Regions from separate parts of the Nocardioides sp. WJ219 genome, predicted to be linked through region 1. Evidence: predicted binding sites of a transcription regulator. Region 1 holds the regulator's gene; the other holds the start of a gene.
What was found. Region 1 encodes HrcA, which represses chaperone genes, less so after heat shock. Its sites were predicted from a motif close to TTGGCACTCGNNNNNNNCGAGTGCCAA; they were not measured.
Positions count from the first base shown of each region.

Region 1 (7,245 bases):
CTCACCATCACCGGCCGGATCAAGGACCTCTTCAAGACCTCGGGCGGCAAGTACGTCGCCCCGCCGGCGATCGAGGCCAAGTTCAAGGCCCTCTGCCCCTACGCCAGCCAGTTCATGGTCTTCGGCGACGAGCGCAACTTCGTGGTCGCGCTCGTCACCCTCGACCCCGACGCGATGGCCGGGTGGGCCACCGAGAACGGCATGGACGGCAAGCCCTACGCCGAGGTCGTCGCCTCCGAGCCGGTCCGCACGATGGTCGCCGGCTACGTCGAGCAGCTCAACGCCCGGCTCAACCGGTGGGAGACCATCAAGAAGTGGGAGATCCTCACCGAGGACCTCACGATCGAGTCCGGCGAGCTGACGCCGTCGATGAAGGTCAAGCGCAACGTCGTCGCCGCCAACAACAAGGAGCTCATCGAGAGCTTCTACGGCTGAGGCCCAGCGGTGGTCGAGGAAGGCGCGCTAGCGCCTGTCTCGAGACCCCCGCAGGGACGGAGCTCGCCGTTCGCGTGCGCCTCACCGGGTCTGGAGACGGTCGTGACCGACCTCCTCGACCGCCGTCGCTCGCTGACCGGTGCGGTGGGAGACTGGCCGGATGCCGTCAGCCCTGCCGGCCGGTGAGCCGGCGCCCGACGACGGCAGCCTCCCCACCACGGCGCTGGCGGGGCTGGGGGAGCGCGGCTTCTCCGTCTACGTGCACGTGCCCTACTGCAGCGTGCGGTGCGGCTACTGCGACTTCAACACCTACACCGTCGCCGAGCTCGGCCCCGGGGCGAGCCGGTCGACGTACGCCGCGCAGGCGGTCGAGGAGGTGCGGCTCGCCCGCCGCACCCTCGGCGACGTCGACCTTCCGGTCCAGACGGTCTTCCTCGGCGGCGGCACCCCGACGCTGCTCCCGCCCGCCGACCTCGCCTCCGTGCTCGCCGCGATCGACGACCAGCTCGGTCTCGCGCCGGGCGCCGAGGTCACCACGGAGTCCAACCCCGACTCGGTGACCCCGGCCGACCTCGAGGCGCTGCGCGAGGCCGGGTTCACCCGGATCTCGTTCGGCATGCAGTCCGCGGTGCCGCACGTGCTGCAGGTCCTCGACCGCACCCACGACCCCGATCGCGTGCCGTACGTCGTCGAGGCCGCCCGCGCGGCCGGGTTCGAGCAGGTCAGCCTCGACCTCATCTACGGCACGCCCGGCGAGTCGCTCGCCGACTGGGAGACCTCGCTCGACACCGCGCTGGCCTGCCGGCCCGACCACGTCTCGGCGTACGCGCTGATCGTCGAGGACGGCACCGCCCTGGCCCGGCAGGTGCGCCGCGGCGTCGTCCCGGTGCCCGACGACGACGACCTCGCGGACAAGTACGTCGTCGCCGACGAGCGGCTGACCGCCGCCGGTCTCGGGTGGTACGAGGTGTCCAACTGGGGCGAGCCCTGCCGGCACAACCTCGCCTACTGGCGTGGCGGCGACTGGTGGGGCGTCGGCCCCGGCGCGCACTCCCACGTGGGGGGCACCCGGTGGTGGAACGTCAAGCACCCGGCGGCGTACGCCGACCGGCTCGCCGCCGGCCGCTCGCCGGTCCACGCCCGCGAGGTGCTCGACGACGAGACCCGCCGTGTCGAGCGGGTGCTGCTCGAGGTGCGGCTGCGCGACGGGCTCCCGCTCGACGTGCTCGACGGCGACGGCCGCCGCGAGGTCGCGGGCGTCGTGGCCGACGGCCTGGCGACCCTGGACGGCGACCGGCTCGTGCTCACGCGCACCGGCCGGCTGCTCGCCGACGGGGTGGTCAGGCGCCTGCTGTGACGAAGTCGATGAGCTCCTCGACGCGGCCGAGGAGGGCCGGGTCGCAGTCGGCGTAGGAGTCGACGCGCGACAGGATCTGCTTCCAGGCACGCGCGATGTCGGCCTGGGTGTCGTGCGGCCAGCCGAGCGAGGCGCAGACGCCCTTCTTCCACTCGATCTCGCGGGGCACGTCGGGCCAGCGGTCGAGACCGATCCGCTCCGGCTTGACCGCCGCCCAGATGTCGATGAACGGGTGGCCGACGACGAGCACGTGCTCGCCCTCGACCCGGGCCGCGATCCGCTGCTCCTTGGAGCCCGGCACCAGGTGGTCGACCAGGACGCCGACGCGGCGCTGGGGACCGGCGCGGAAGTCGCGGACCACCTCGGGCAGGTGGTCGACGCCCTCGAGCAGCTCGACGACCACGCCCTCGAGGCGTAGGTCGTCGCCCCACACCTTCTCCACCAGCTCGGCGTCGTGGCGGCCCTCGACGAAGATCCGGCTGGCGCGGGCCACCCGCGCGCCCGCGCCGTGCACGGCGACCGAGCCCGACGCCGTGCGGGTGGGCCTGGCCGGTGCGGCGCGGCGTACGGGCGCCGACAGCACGACCGGGCGGCCCTCCAGCAGGAAGCCGGGGCCGAGCGGGAACGTACGACGCCGCGAGCGGCGGTCCTCCAGCGTGAGGGTGTGCAGGTCACGGTCGACCGCCACGATCTCACCGACGAAGTCGGTCATGACCTCCTCGACCACCAGGCCGAGGTCGGCGCTCGCCTCGGTCGCCCGGCCACGCTTGGGCGCGCGCCAGTCGCCGGCCAGGACGTCGGAGCCGTAGCGATCCACGTTCCGACGCTAGGCCCGACCGGGCCTGCGGGCGGTCAGGACGCGCCGTGGCCCTTGTCCTGTGACCCACTCGACTCCTCGGACGGCTCCTCCGGCTCCGACCCCTCCGAGGACTCCGCCTGCTTGCCTCCGGTGAGGAGGTCGTCGACGGTCTCGTTGGGGCCGAGGCCCGCCGCCATCGGGTTCTCCTCGGGGTTGAGGTCGTCGGGCAGCTGGTCGTCCTCGATGGCCTGGGGGGTCGTCGTGGCGTCGTTCTCGTCGGGCTGGCTCATGGCCGCGAGGGTACGCCCACCGCCGTGGACGCCGCTCAGATCAGGGGCAGGCGCTTCTGGGCGCGGGGCAGCTGCTCGTAGATGCGGCGGACGGCGTCGCCGAGGTGCTCGACCGGGAACGGCCACTCCGCCGAGGCGAGCGCCTCGGCCACGGGCACCCCGCGCCCTGCCAGGTCGCGCGTGGTCTCGGCGACCAGGCCGATGTCGTTGCGCTGCTGCTCGACGAAGTCGCGGTCGACGACCGCGCCGTGGCCCGGCACCACCAGGCTCGCGGAGGTGGTCAGGCCCAGCACCACGTCGAGGCTCAGCGGCCACTCCAGCGGCCAGCAGTCGGGTCCGAACCCCGGCGTCGCGTCCCGCTCGGCCGACTCCTCGACCAGGTCGCCGGCCAGCACGACGTCGGCGTCGGGCACCCGGACGACGAGGTCGCCGGCGGTGTGCCCGCGGCCGGGGTGGACCAGCTCGACGAAGCGGTCACCGAGGTCGACCACGCGCGCGGAGGAGAACGTGTGGTCGGCCACCACGAGCTCGGTGGCCTGCACCTCCGCGCGGTGCGGGTCGTCGGGCTCGTCGTCGTACCGCCGCTTGATGCGCTCGCCGGCCTCGGCCATCGCCGCGGCGGCCGTCTCGTGGGCGTGGATCGGAACGTCGCCGTACGCCGCCCGCACGGTGCCGTTGCCGAAGCAGTGGTCGAAGTGCTCGTGGGTGTTGACCACCTCGACCACCTCGCCGGCCCCGAGCGCCCGCACGTCGGCGACGACCTCGCGGGCCGCCTGCGCCGAGGCGTGCGTGTCGACGACGAGCAGCCCGCGCTCGCCGCGGACCACCGTCACGTTGACGTCGAACCACGCGTGGCGCGCGACCCAGACCCGGTCGGCGATCTCGGTGAACGGCACGCAGCCGTTCTAGCAGAGGGGCCCGGCTAGCAGAGCCCCGCGTGCAGCTCGGCGCGGAGCAGGTCGCCGAGCTCGGCGGTGGTGGTCGCCGTCCGCGGGAACTCCAGGCGCCGCCGGTGGGCCCCGTCGAGGTCGACCCACTGCACCTCGACGCCGGCGGGGGAGAGGTCGCAGAGCGAGACGCCGACGACCTCGGCCAACCGGGTGCCGGTGGTGGTCGAGACCGCGCGGCGCAGCTCGTCCTGGTGGCAGAGGTTGGCGTGCTCGACGGAGCGCTGCAGGTAGCCGCGGTTGAGCAGGTGGTCGGCGGAGCGGAAGTCCTCGACCGGGACCCGCGCCTGCTCGGCCGGGCCGGCGTGCGGCCCGGCCAGCACGACGACGTCGACGACGAGCACCACCGTCTCGCGGACCTCGGTGCAGCACTCGCAGGCCTCGCGACCGCGACGCTCGAGCGTGCCGCCGAGGGAGAGCACCGCGGCGCGGTCGGCCGACGCCGCCGGGCCCAGGCCGCTCTCGAGGGTGAGCAGCGCCCGGCGTCCGGCCGTCGCCGCCTCGACCAGCCGGGTGTCGACGGGGCAGGAGAAGGTCGGCACGCCGCCGATGTCCTGCATGCCGAGCTCGGCCGCGCCCTCGGTCCCGGCGTCGCCGAGGTCGCCGAGGTCGCCGAGCACGTCGTCGACGCCGTCGACGACCAGCGAGACCCCGGCCGGGCAGGCGAGCACCGAGCGGGCGGCGGCCGCGAGCAGCGTCGGGTCGCCGGTGGACGTGTGCTGGTCGACACTGGTCATGACGTGCTCCTCGGGTCGGGACGAGTAAGGCAAGCCTAACCTTTGCGCCGGACGGCGTCCAGGCGGGTTCGGTGTGCGGGTAGGCTTGGCACTCGGTGGCGGCGAGTGCCAGCCACCGTCGACGCCGAGGAGGGACGCCGTGCAAGAAGAACGCCGCCTCGCGGTCCTGCGGGCGATCGTCCAGGACTACGTCGCCACCGACGAGCCGGTGGGGTCCAAGGCGCTCGTGGAGCGCCACGGGCTCAACGTCTCGCCGGCCACGGTGCGCAACGACATGGCCGCGCTCGAGGAGGAGGGCTACCTCGCCCAGCCCCACACGAGCGCGGGCCGGGTCCCCACCGACAAGGGCTACCGCCTCTTCGTCGACCGGCTCGGGTCGGTCAAGCCCCTCAGTGCCGCCGAGAAGCGCGCCATCGCCGGGTTCCTCGACGGCGCGGTCGACCTCGACGACGTCGTCTCCCGCAGCGTGCGGCTGCTCTCCCAGCTGACCCGCCAGGTCGCCGTCGTGCAGTACCCCACGCTCTCGCGCTCGACCGTGCGCCACGTCGAGCTGGTCGCGCTGGCGCCCGACCGGCTGCTCCTGGTGCTGATCCTCAGCACCGGGCGGGTCGAGCAGCGCGTGGTCGAGCTCGACGCCGACCTCCCCGAGGACGACCTGGCCCGCCTGCGCCGGCGCCTCAACCAGGCCGCCACGGGCGAGGTCATCGCCGACGCGGTGGTCGCGCTGCGCTGCCTCGACGACGAGCCGGCCCCGGCCCCCGCCGTGGCCACGGTGCTCGCCGAGGCGATGAGCGACTACCGCTCCGTCGACCGGGTCGCCGTCGGCGGTGCCGCCAACCTGGCGCGCTACGGCGACCACTTCGACTCCGCCGTCCGCCCCCTGCTCGAGGCGCTCGAGGAGCACGTCGTGCTGCTGCGCCTGCTCGGCGAGGCCTCCGAGGCCGGCACCGTGACCGTCCGCATCGGCGCGGAGGGCCCCATCGAGGAGTTCGCGTCGACCAGCGTGGTCACCACCGGCTACGGCCCCCACGACGACGCCCTGGCCACCCTCGGCATCGTCGGCCCCACGCGCATGGACTACCCCGGCACGATGGCCGCGGTCCGCGCGGTCGCCCGCTACGTCTCCCGGATCCTCGACGAGACGTGACCCACCTCCCGCCCCCCTTCCCCATGCCTCGAACCACCCAGAAGGAACACCGTTGAGCCAGGACCCGTACGAGCTGCTCGGGGTCGACCGCGACGCCGACGCCGACACCATCAAGAAGGCCTACCGCCGGCTCGCGCGCCAGCTGCACCCCGACGTCAACCCCGACCCGGAGACGCAGGAGCGCTTCAAGGAGGTCACGGCCGCCTACGAGGTGCTGTCCGACCCCCAGAAGCGCGCGACGTTCGACCGCGGCGGGGACCCCTTCGGCGGCGCCGGCTTCGGCCAGGGCGCCGGCTTCTCCTTCACCGACATCATGGACGCCTTCTTCGGCGGCCAGGCCGGTGGCGGCGTCGGAGGACGCGGTCCGCGCTCGCGCGTGCGCCGCGGCCAGGACGCGCTGATCCGGATCGAGATCGAGCTGGCCGAGGCCGCGTTCGGCGTCTCCCGCGAGCTCAAGGTCGACACGGCCGTCGTCTGCACGACCTGCCACGGCAACGGCGCCGCCCCGGGCAGCCACCCCGTGCCGTGCGAGACCTGCCGCGGCCAGGGCGAGGTCGCCCACGTGCAGCGCTCGTTCCTCGGCGAGGTGCGCACGCTGCGCCCGTGCGCCGCGTGCCGCGGGTTCGGCGAGACCATCCCCGAGCCGTGCCGTGAGTGCTCCGGCGACGGCCGGGTCCGCTCGCGCCGCACCCTGAACGTCAAGATCCCCGCCGGCGTCGACACCGGCACCCGGGTCCAGCTCAGCGAGCAGGGCGAGGTCGGTCCCGGCGGCGGACCCGCCGGTGACCTGTACGTCGAGATCCACGTCGCCGCGCACGAGACGTTCACCCGCCACGGCGACGACCTGCACTGCACGGTCACGCTCCCGATGAGCGCCGCCGCCCTCGGCACCACGCTGACGCTGCCGACCCTCGAGGCCGACGTCGAGCAGGGCGCCGGGTCGGGCGTCGAGACGTCGTTCGAGCTCGAGGTCGAGCCCGGCACGCAGTCGGGTGCCGAGCGCGTGCTGCGCGGTCGCGGCGTGCCCGGTCTGCGCGGCGGGCGCGGCGACCTCGTCGTCACCACCGTCGTCGAGACGCCGACCAGGCTCGACCCGCGCCAGGAGGAGCTGCTGCGCGAGCTGGCGGCGCTCCGCGGCGAGGAGCGTCCGACCGGTCAGGTCAAGGCGCCGCAGAAGCGGGTCTTCGGGCGCCTGTTCGGCCACTGATGTCGCTGCCGGTCCACCTCGTCGCGTCGCTGGACGGCACGGCCGTCGGCCACACCGTGGTGGTCGAGGGCGACGAGGCCCACCACGCGGTCGCCGTACGCCGGCTGCGCGCGGGGGAGCGGCTGGCGCTCACCGACGGGGCCGGGCGCACCGTGGTGGGGGTCGTGACCGCCACCGGCAAGCGACGGCTCGAGGTGGAGGTCGCCGAGGTGTCGCTGGCGCCCGAGCCCAGCCCCGAGGTCGTCGTCGTGCAGGCGCTGCCCAAGGGCGACCGCGGCGAGCTCGCCGTCGAGGTCCTGACCGAGGTCGGCGTCGCCGTCGTCGTC
Region 1 is NZ_JBZUJV010000011.1:96,962-104,206, forward strand. It holds gene AC4MBH_RS21080 (AMP-dependent synthetase/ligase) at 1-435, shown strand, start outside; gene hemW (radical SAM family heme chaperone HemW) at 596-1,792, shown strand; gene AC4MBH_RS21090 (DUF3097 domain-containing protein) at 1,776-2,609, opposite strand; gene AC4MBH_RS21095 (hypothetical protein) at 2,645-2,881, opposite strand; gene AC4MBH_RS21100 (MBL fold metallo-hydrolase) at 2,917-3,777, opposite strand; gene AC4MBH_RS21105 (hypothetical protein) at 3,804-4,565, opposite strand; gene hrcA (heat-inducible transcriptional repressor HrcA) at 4,705-5,712, shown strand; gene dnaJ (molecular chaperone DnaJ) at 5,765-6,919, shown strand; gene AC4MBH_RS21120 (16S rRNA (uracil(1498)-N(3))-methyltransferase) at 6,919-7,245, shown strand, end outside.

Region 2 (7,245 bases), on a different contig from region 1:
ACCACCTCGCGGGCCACCTCCTCGAGGCGCTCTCGGCGGGCCGGGGAGGTCACGTGCCCACCGTGCCAGACGTGGAAGCCGGGCGTCTCGCGGGGTCCGGCGCGTGAGAGAGTGCCGGGCACCGGACCGCGATCTGGAGGTGACGTGTGGCCCGATTCCCCTCCGTCGGCGAGGACTTTGCCGGCTACCGCATCACCGGCCAGCTGGGCCGCGGCGGCATGGGTGTCGTGTTCGCGGCCGAGCACCGCGGGCTCGGTCGCGCGGTCGCGCTCAAGGTCCTCTCCCCCGACCTCGCCACCCAGGCCGACTACCGCACCCGGTTCACCCGCGAGGCCGGCGTGCTGGCCCGGCTCGACTCCCCGCACGTCGTCCAGGTGCTCGACCACGGCGAGCAGGACGGCTGCCTCTACATCGCCACCCAGTACGTCGCCGGCGGCGACCTGGCCGCGGCGCTGCGCCGGCACGGTCGGGTCCCGACCGCACCGGCCGCCCAGGTGGCCGAGCAGATCGCCTGGGCGCTCGGCGACTCCCACGCCGCCGGGGCGGTCCACCGCGACGTCAAGCCGAGCAACGTGCTGCTGCGCGAGGTCAGCTCGGAGGTGTTCGTCTACCTCTGCGACTTCGGCATCGCCCAGGACCGCGACCCGGGCCTGACCGCCCCCGGTGCGGTCGCCGGCACCTTCGCCTACCTCGCTCCTGAGCGGCTGCGCGGCGAGCCCGCCACGGCGTCCTCCGACCTCTACGCGCTGGGGTGCGTGCTGTTCACCTCGCTGGTCGGCGCGGCGCCGTACGCCGGCAGCGACGTCCAGATCGGCATGAGCCACCTCAACGCGCCGGTGCCGCGGATGGTCGAGACGTCGCAGGTCGCCGCGGCCGTCAACGCCGTGCTCCAGCGGTCGATGGCCAAGGATCCCGCCCACCGCTACCCCGACGCCCGGGCGATGCGCGCCGACCTGCGCGAGCTCGGCCGGCTCGCCCAGTCGACGCCGCACCCGCCGCTGACCCCGCAGACCCCGCTGTCGGGTGCCGGCCCCGCCGCACCGCCGCCGTCCCCACTGCCGGCGACCCCGCCGCTGCCGCCCGTGCGTCCGGCTCCGCCGGTGCCCTCGGCGCCGTCGGTGCCGGCACCGTCGGGCTGGGGACAGGCGCCGCCGGTCCACGCCCCGGCCCAGCCACCCTTCCCCCCGCCGGCCCACCCCGCGGCCCCGGGCTACCACCCGCAGCCGCGGCGCCGCCGGCGTACGGCGCTGGTCGTGGCCGCCGCGGTGGCCGCGGTCGTCGCGATCGTGGTCGGCGTGACGGTCGCGGTCGCCACCACGGGCGACGACGGCGAGCCCGAGGCACGCGGCTCGTCGACCGCCGCCACCTCCGGGGCCACGGAGACCACCGGGACCACCGAGACGACCGGGACCACCGAGCCGACGACCGAGCCCACCCCCACCGAGCCGACCACGAGCACCACCCCGACGCCCCCCAAGCCCAAGCCCAAGCCTCGGCCGAAGCCGGTCTACCCCGACGTCCCGCCGGCCACCGGCGTCCGGATCGCGCTGGGCGCGGCGTCGCTCAGCGCACCCGCGGGCTGGGGCACCATCGACCCCGGGGTGGTCGACCAGGGCGTGGGCGCCCGCGACTACGACGACCTCGAGGGCTACTACTCCTCGGTCTTCGTCCGCCGCTCCGTCCCGGCGCTCCGGCTCGACTCGCTCCCGCTGCTCGAGATCGCGGCGCAGGGCTCGGTCGAGGCGCTAGACGAGAACGACGACTCCATCACCCTCGAGGAGAGCGACCCGCTGCCGGCCGGGTGGCTCGACGGCCAGCAGGCGGCCCGCATCCGCGCCGTGTACTACGCGCCGGGCGACGACCTGTACTTCACCGAGGAGACGTGGTTCGTCCAGCGCGGCCGCTTCCTCTACCGGATCACCTTCCAGCACAGCCGGATCGACACCCTCGCCGAGCGGCGCGCGCAGATCGACCCGATGGTCGTCTCGTTCCGCTGGTCCTGAAAACGAGCGTCGACCCGCCGCACCGGAGTGCGACGGGTCGACGTCTGGTTCAGCGGGGGGCGGGACTCAGAAGTCCATGCCGCCCATGCCACCCGAGGGGTCGCCGCCCATGGGCGCGGCCTTCTCGGGCTTGTCGGCCACGACGGCCTCGGTGGTGAGGAAGAGCGCCGCGATGGACGCGGCGTTCTGCAGCGCGCTGCGGGTCACCTTGGCGGGGTCGATGATGCCCTCGGCGATCATGTCGACGTAGTCACCGGTCGCCGCGTTGAGACCATGGCCGGCCTCCAGGTTGGCGACCTTCTCGGCGACGACGCCGCCCTCGAGACCGGCGTTGATCGCGATCTGCTTGAGGGGGGCGGAGGTGGCGACGCGCACGATGTTGACGCCGGTGGCCTCGTCGCCCACGAGCTCGAGCTTGTCGAACGCCGTGGCCGCGGCCTGGACGAGCGCCACGCCACCGCCGGCGACGATGCCCTCCTCGACGGCCGCCTTCGCGTTGCGAACGGCGTCCTCGATGCGGTGCTTGCGCTCCTTGAGCTCGACCTCGGTGGCCGCGCCGACCTTGATCACCGCAACGCCGCCGGCCAGCTTGGCCAGGCGCTCCTGCAGCTTCTCGCGGTCGTAGTCGGAGTCGGACTTCTCGATCTCGGCGCGGATCTGGTTGACCCGGCCCTCGATCTGGCCCTGGTCGCCGGCACCCTCGACGATGGTGGTCTCGTCCTTGGTGATGACGACCTTGCGGGCCTGGCCCAGCAGGTCGATGGTGGCCGACTCGAGCTTGAGGCCGACCTCCTCGGAGATGACCTGGCCGCCGGTCAGGATCGCGATGTCCTGCAGCATGGCCTTGCGACGGTCACCGAAGCCGGGGGCCTTGACGGCGACCGACTTGAAGGTGCCGCGGATCTTGTTGACGACCAGCGTGGAGAGAGCCTCGCCGTCGACGTCCTCGGAGATGATCAGCAGCGGCTTGCCGGACTGCATGACCTTCTCGAGCAGCGGCAGCAGGTCCTTGACGTTGCTGATCTTGGAGTTGGCGAGCAGGACGTAGGGGTCCTCCAGCACGGTCTCCATGCGCTCGGGGTCGGTGACGAAGTAGGCCGAGATGTAGCCCTTGTCGAAACGCATGCCCTCGGTGAGCTCGAGGTCGATGCCGAAGGTGTTCGACTCCTCGACCGTGATCACGCCCTCCTTGCCGACCTTGTCCATCGCCTCGGCGATGGCGTCACCGACGGTGGTGTCGCCACCGGCGGAGATGGTGGCCGTGGCCGCGATCTGCTCGCGGGTCTCGACCTCCTTGGCCATGCTGGACAGCTGCTCCGAGACGGCCTCGACAGCGGCCTCGATGCCGCGCTTGAGACCCATCGGGTTGGCGCCGGCGGCCACGTTGCGCAGGCCCTCGCGGACCATCGCCTGGGCCAGGACCGTGGCGGTCGTCGTACCGTCGCCGGCGACGTCGTCGGTCTTCTTGGCGACCTCCTTGACCAGCTCGGCGCCGATCTTCTCGTAGGGGTCCTCGAGCTCGATCTCCTTGGCGATGGACACGCCGTCGTTGGTGATCGTGGGGGCGCCCCACTTCTTCTCGAGCACGACGTTGCGGCCCTTGGGGCCGAGAGTGACCTTGACGGCGTCGGCGAGCGTGTTCATGCCACGCTCCAGGCCGCGCCGGGCCTCCTCGTTGAATGCGATCAGCTTGGGCATAACTCCTGAGATCCTCACGATCAGAGTTCTGGGGATCCGGGGTGGTGGGCTGCCCGCGACGGACGACCCCGCTCTCCGGCGGAACCCTTCTCCACCGGGAGGGAGCCTCAGCTGGCACCGCTCCGGTTGTCACTCTCTCGTCGAGAGTGCCAGTGTCATGTTTAGCACTCGGGTGGCGAGAGTGACAACCCGGGTACCGACGGCCCGGGGTCCCGCTACGCGCGGTCGAGGAGCGCGCGGACGGCGTCGGCGAACGGCTCGGCGGTGTGCGGGACGACGTCGAGGTAGAGGCCGGGCTCGGTCACCTCGACCTCGCTGACCACCAACCGGCCGTCCAGGCGCAGCAGGTCGACGCGAGCGTAGACGATCTCGGACCCCACGACCGCGGCGGTCGCGGCGACGGCGTCGACCGCGAGCGCCGCGGCCTCGTCGCCGAGCTCGGAGGCGTGCGTCGTGCCGCCGTGCTCCTCGTGGACGCGGATGTCGTCGCCGCCGGCCACCTTGGTGACCTGGCTGACCGGGTGGCCGGCGATGACGAAGACCGACACCTCACCCTCGTCGAAGACCGAGCCGAGGAGGGGCTGCACGATCCACGGCCCGTCGTCGGTGGGGTTCCAGGCCGCGGCGTCGCGGACGACGACGACCCCGCGGCCGCTCGCCCCGACCCGCGGCTTGACCACGCCGGTGCCGAAGCGGCGCACGGCGCTGCGCAACCCGTCGGGTCCGTCGGGCCGGTCGCCCAGCACGGTCGGCACCACCGGCACGCGGCCGGCGAGGTCGAGGAGGTAGCGCTTGTCGGTGTTCCACCGGAACGTCTCGACGCCGTGCAGCAGGGTCGGGCCGACCGATCCCGCCCAGTCCAGGAACTCGGGCAGCCGGGTGTGGTAGTCCCACGTGGAGCGCACGCACACGAGCCGGGCCGCCGACCAGTCGACGGCCGGGTCGTCCCACACGGCCCACTCGCTGGAGACGCCGCGATCGGCGAGGGCCCGGTCGAGGGCCTGGTGCCCGGGCTCACCCTGGCGGTACCCAGACGACGTCGCCAGCAGGACGTCGGTCACCGGCGTCCGAGCCGCCGCCTGACCTGTGCCGGCACCGCGACGACCGCGCGGCCGGCGCGCCACGTCGTGCTCCGCCGGACGGCCTCGAGCTCGGCCTCGGCCGCACGGGCCCGCCGCTCGGCCGCGGCGGCCCGCTTGTCGGCGGCCGCCGCCCGGCGCTCCGCCGCCGCGGCCTGCTTCTCGGCGGCGCGGAGGTCGCGGGAGAGGGTGCGGTGCAGCTGGCGGGTGGACTTCACCGAGAACCGGCGCTCGTCGGCCAGCGCCCGCTCGAGCCGCGCGATCTTGACCTGCGGGCTCTCCTCGAAGTCGGCGGCACGAGCGGTCCGGAGGTCGCGGCGGGGGCGCGGCGTCGTCGTCACGACTTCCTCCAGTACACCCCGGCCCAGTCGACCTGGTGCAGCTCGTCGGTGATGCCGCGGGACTCGCGGAAGTCGTGGATGGCCTGGGCACAGCCCCTGACCGCGCCGTAGTCGTCGACGATCACGTAGCCGCCGACGGCGACCTTGTCGTAGAGCGGCTCGAGCGCGTCGATGGTGGAGGCGTACATGTCGCCGTCGAGGCGGAGCACCGAGATCTGCTCGATCGGGGCGGTGGCGAGCGTCTCGTTGAACCAACCCTCCAGGAACTCGACCTGGTCGTCGAGCAGGTCGTAGCGGCGGAAGTTCTCCTGGACCTTCTCCACCGAGACGGCGAGCTCGATCTTGGTGTGGTGCTGGTCGCCGGCGTCGGCCTCGAACCGGCCGTCGGGCGCGGGCAGGCCCTCGAAGGAGTCGGCCACCCATACCTTGCGGTCGGTGATGCCGTGGGCCTTGAAGATCGCCCGGGCGAAGATGCAGGTGCCGCCGCGCCAGGCGCCGGTCTCGATGAAGTCACCGGGGACGCCGTCGGCGATCACGTTCTCGAGGCACTCGCGCACGTTGCGCAGCCGCTTCATCCCGACCATCGTCTCGGCGTCGGCGGGCCAGTCCTTGCCGATCTCGCGGCGCTCGGCGTCGAACTCGCCGGACTCGACCACCCGGATGTCGCGGTCGCGGGTCGCGATCCGCACCAGGTTCCACAGGTAGCCCTCGTAGGACCGGGGCTCGAACCGCACGGTGACGTTGCGGCCCTCGAACCCGTAGCGGGTCAACATCTTGGCCATCAGGTCGAGGTAGAGGTCGACGGCAGGGCCGGCGGGGGCATCGGGTCCGGGGGTGGCGGTCGCAGGGGTCGTCACGGCGGCACCCTAACGGACCCGCCAGGTCGATCCGGTCCGCCGGGGGCGCCCGAGCCACCGCGGCCGCCGCACGAACCTGCGTCGTGCTGTCGATTCGGGGGCTCCCCGCACGTCATCGCGGTGACAGACTCCCCACCGAGAGAGAAGAGGAACCCGATGACCACCTACGTCGTGCTGCTGCCTGGCGACGAGCAGGGCTGGGAGCAGGCCACCCCCGAGCACCGCGCCGCGGTCTACGCCGTGCACGAGGAGTTCTCCCAGGCACTCGCTGCCCGCGGCCACAAGGTCACCGGCGGCGCCGAGCTGGCCCACTCGCGCGAGACGCGGCAGGTCCGCACCGTCGACGGCGCCGTGCAGGTCACCGAGGGCCCCTACGCCGAGGCCGTCGAGCAGCTCACCGGCTTCTACGTCGTCGACACCGACGACCTCGACGACCTCCTCCAGTGCGTCGCGATCCTCTCCACGTCGGCCGAGGACGTCGTCGAGGTCCGCGCCACGACGGGAGGTGCGGCATGACCAAGTACCTGCTGCTGATGGCCGAGGCCGACCACTTCGCCCACTGGGACTCCGCCGACGACGAGCACCGCGCCCGCGTGTACGCCGACTTCGGCGCCTTCGACGAGGCGGTGCGACAGCGCGGCAGCATCGTGAGCGGCGAGGCCCTGGCCGACCCGTCGACGGCGCGCACGGTGCGCGCCGGGGAGGGCCGTCCGGTCACCGAGGGCCCCTTCGCCGAGACGGTCGAGCAGCTCGGCGGCTTCTACGTCGTCGACGTGCCCGACCTCGACACCGCGCTCGAGCTCGCCGCCCTGCTCCCGCGCGAGTACGACGTGGAGGTCCGCGAGTGCCTCGAGGTCCCGGAGTCGTGACCTGACCGACGACGCCGCGGCCGCGCTCGAGACGGTGCTGCGCGACGAGTGGGGCCGACTGCTGGCCCTGCTCGTCGCGCGGTTCCGACGCCTCGACCTGGCCGAGGACGCGCTCGGCGACGCCGTCGAGGCCGCCGCGCGCACGTGGCCCGCCGACGGCGTCCCCGCCAACCCCGCAGCGTGGCTGCTCACCGCCGCCCGCCGGCGCGTGCTCGACCGGCTGCGCGCCGAGGCGGTCGCGGCGAGGTCCCTGCCCGTGCTGGCCGTGGAGGCCGACCTGACCGAGGAGGCACGACGCGTGATGGCCGACGGCACCGCGCCCGGCCTGGTCGGGGCCGCCGACGAGCGGCTGCGACTGGTGCTGCTCTGCGCGCACCCCGCGCTGGCGCCCGAGGTGG
Region 2 is NZ_JBZUJV010000001.1:511,147-518,391, reverse strand. It holds gene AC4MBH_RS02485 (RNA polymerase sigma factor) at 1-53, opposite strand, end outside; gene AC4MBH_RS02480 (serine/threonine-protein kinase) at 147-2,003, shown strand; gene groL (chaperonin GroEL) at 2,070-3,701, opposite strand; gene AC4MBH_RS02470 (ATP-grasp domain-containing protein) at 3,917-4,762, opposite strand; gene AC4MBH_RS02465 (hypothetical protein) at 4,759-5,121, opposite strand; gene AC4MBH_RS02460 (TylF/MycF family methyltransferase) at 5,118-5,978, opposite strand; gene AC4MBH_RS02455 (YciI family protein) at 6,135-6,494, shown strand; gene AC4MBH_RS02450 (YciI family protein) at 6,491-6,847, shown strand; gene AC4MBH_RS02445 (RNA polymerase sigma factor) at 6,882-7,245, shown strand, end outside.
Region 2: groL (chaperonin GroEL) is a predicted target of HrcA. The motif match lies at 3,863-3,889, and genes of this name have one in related genera.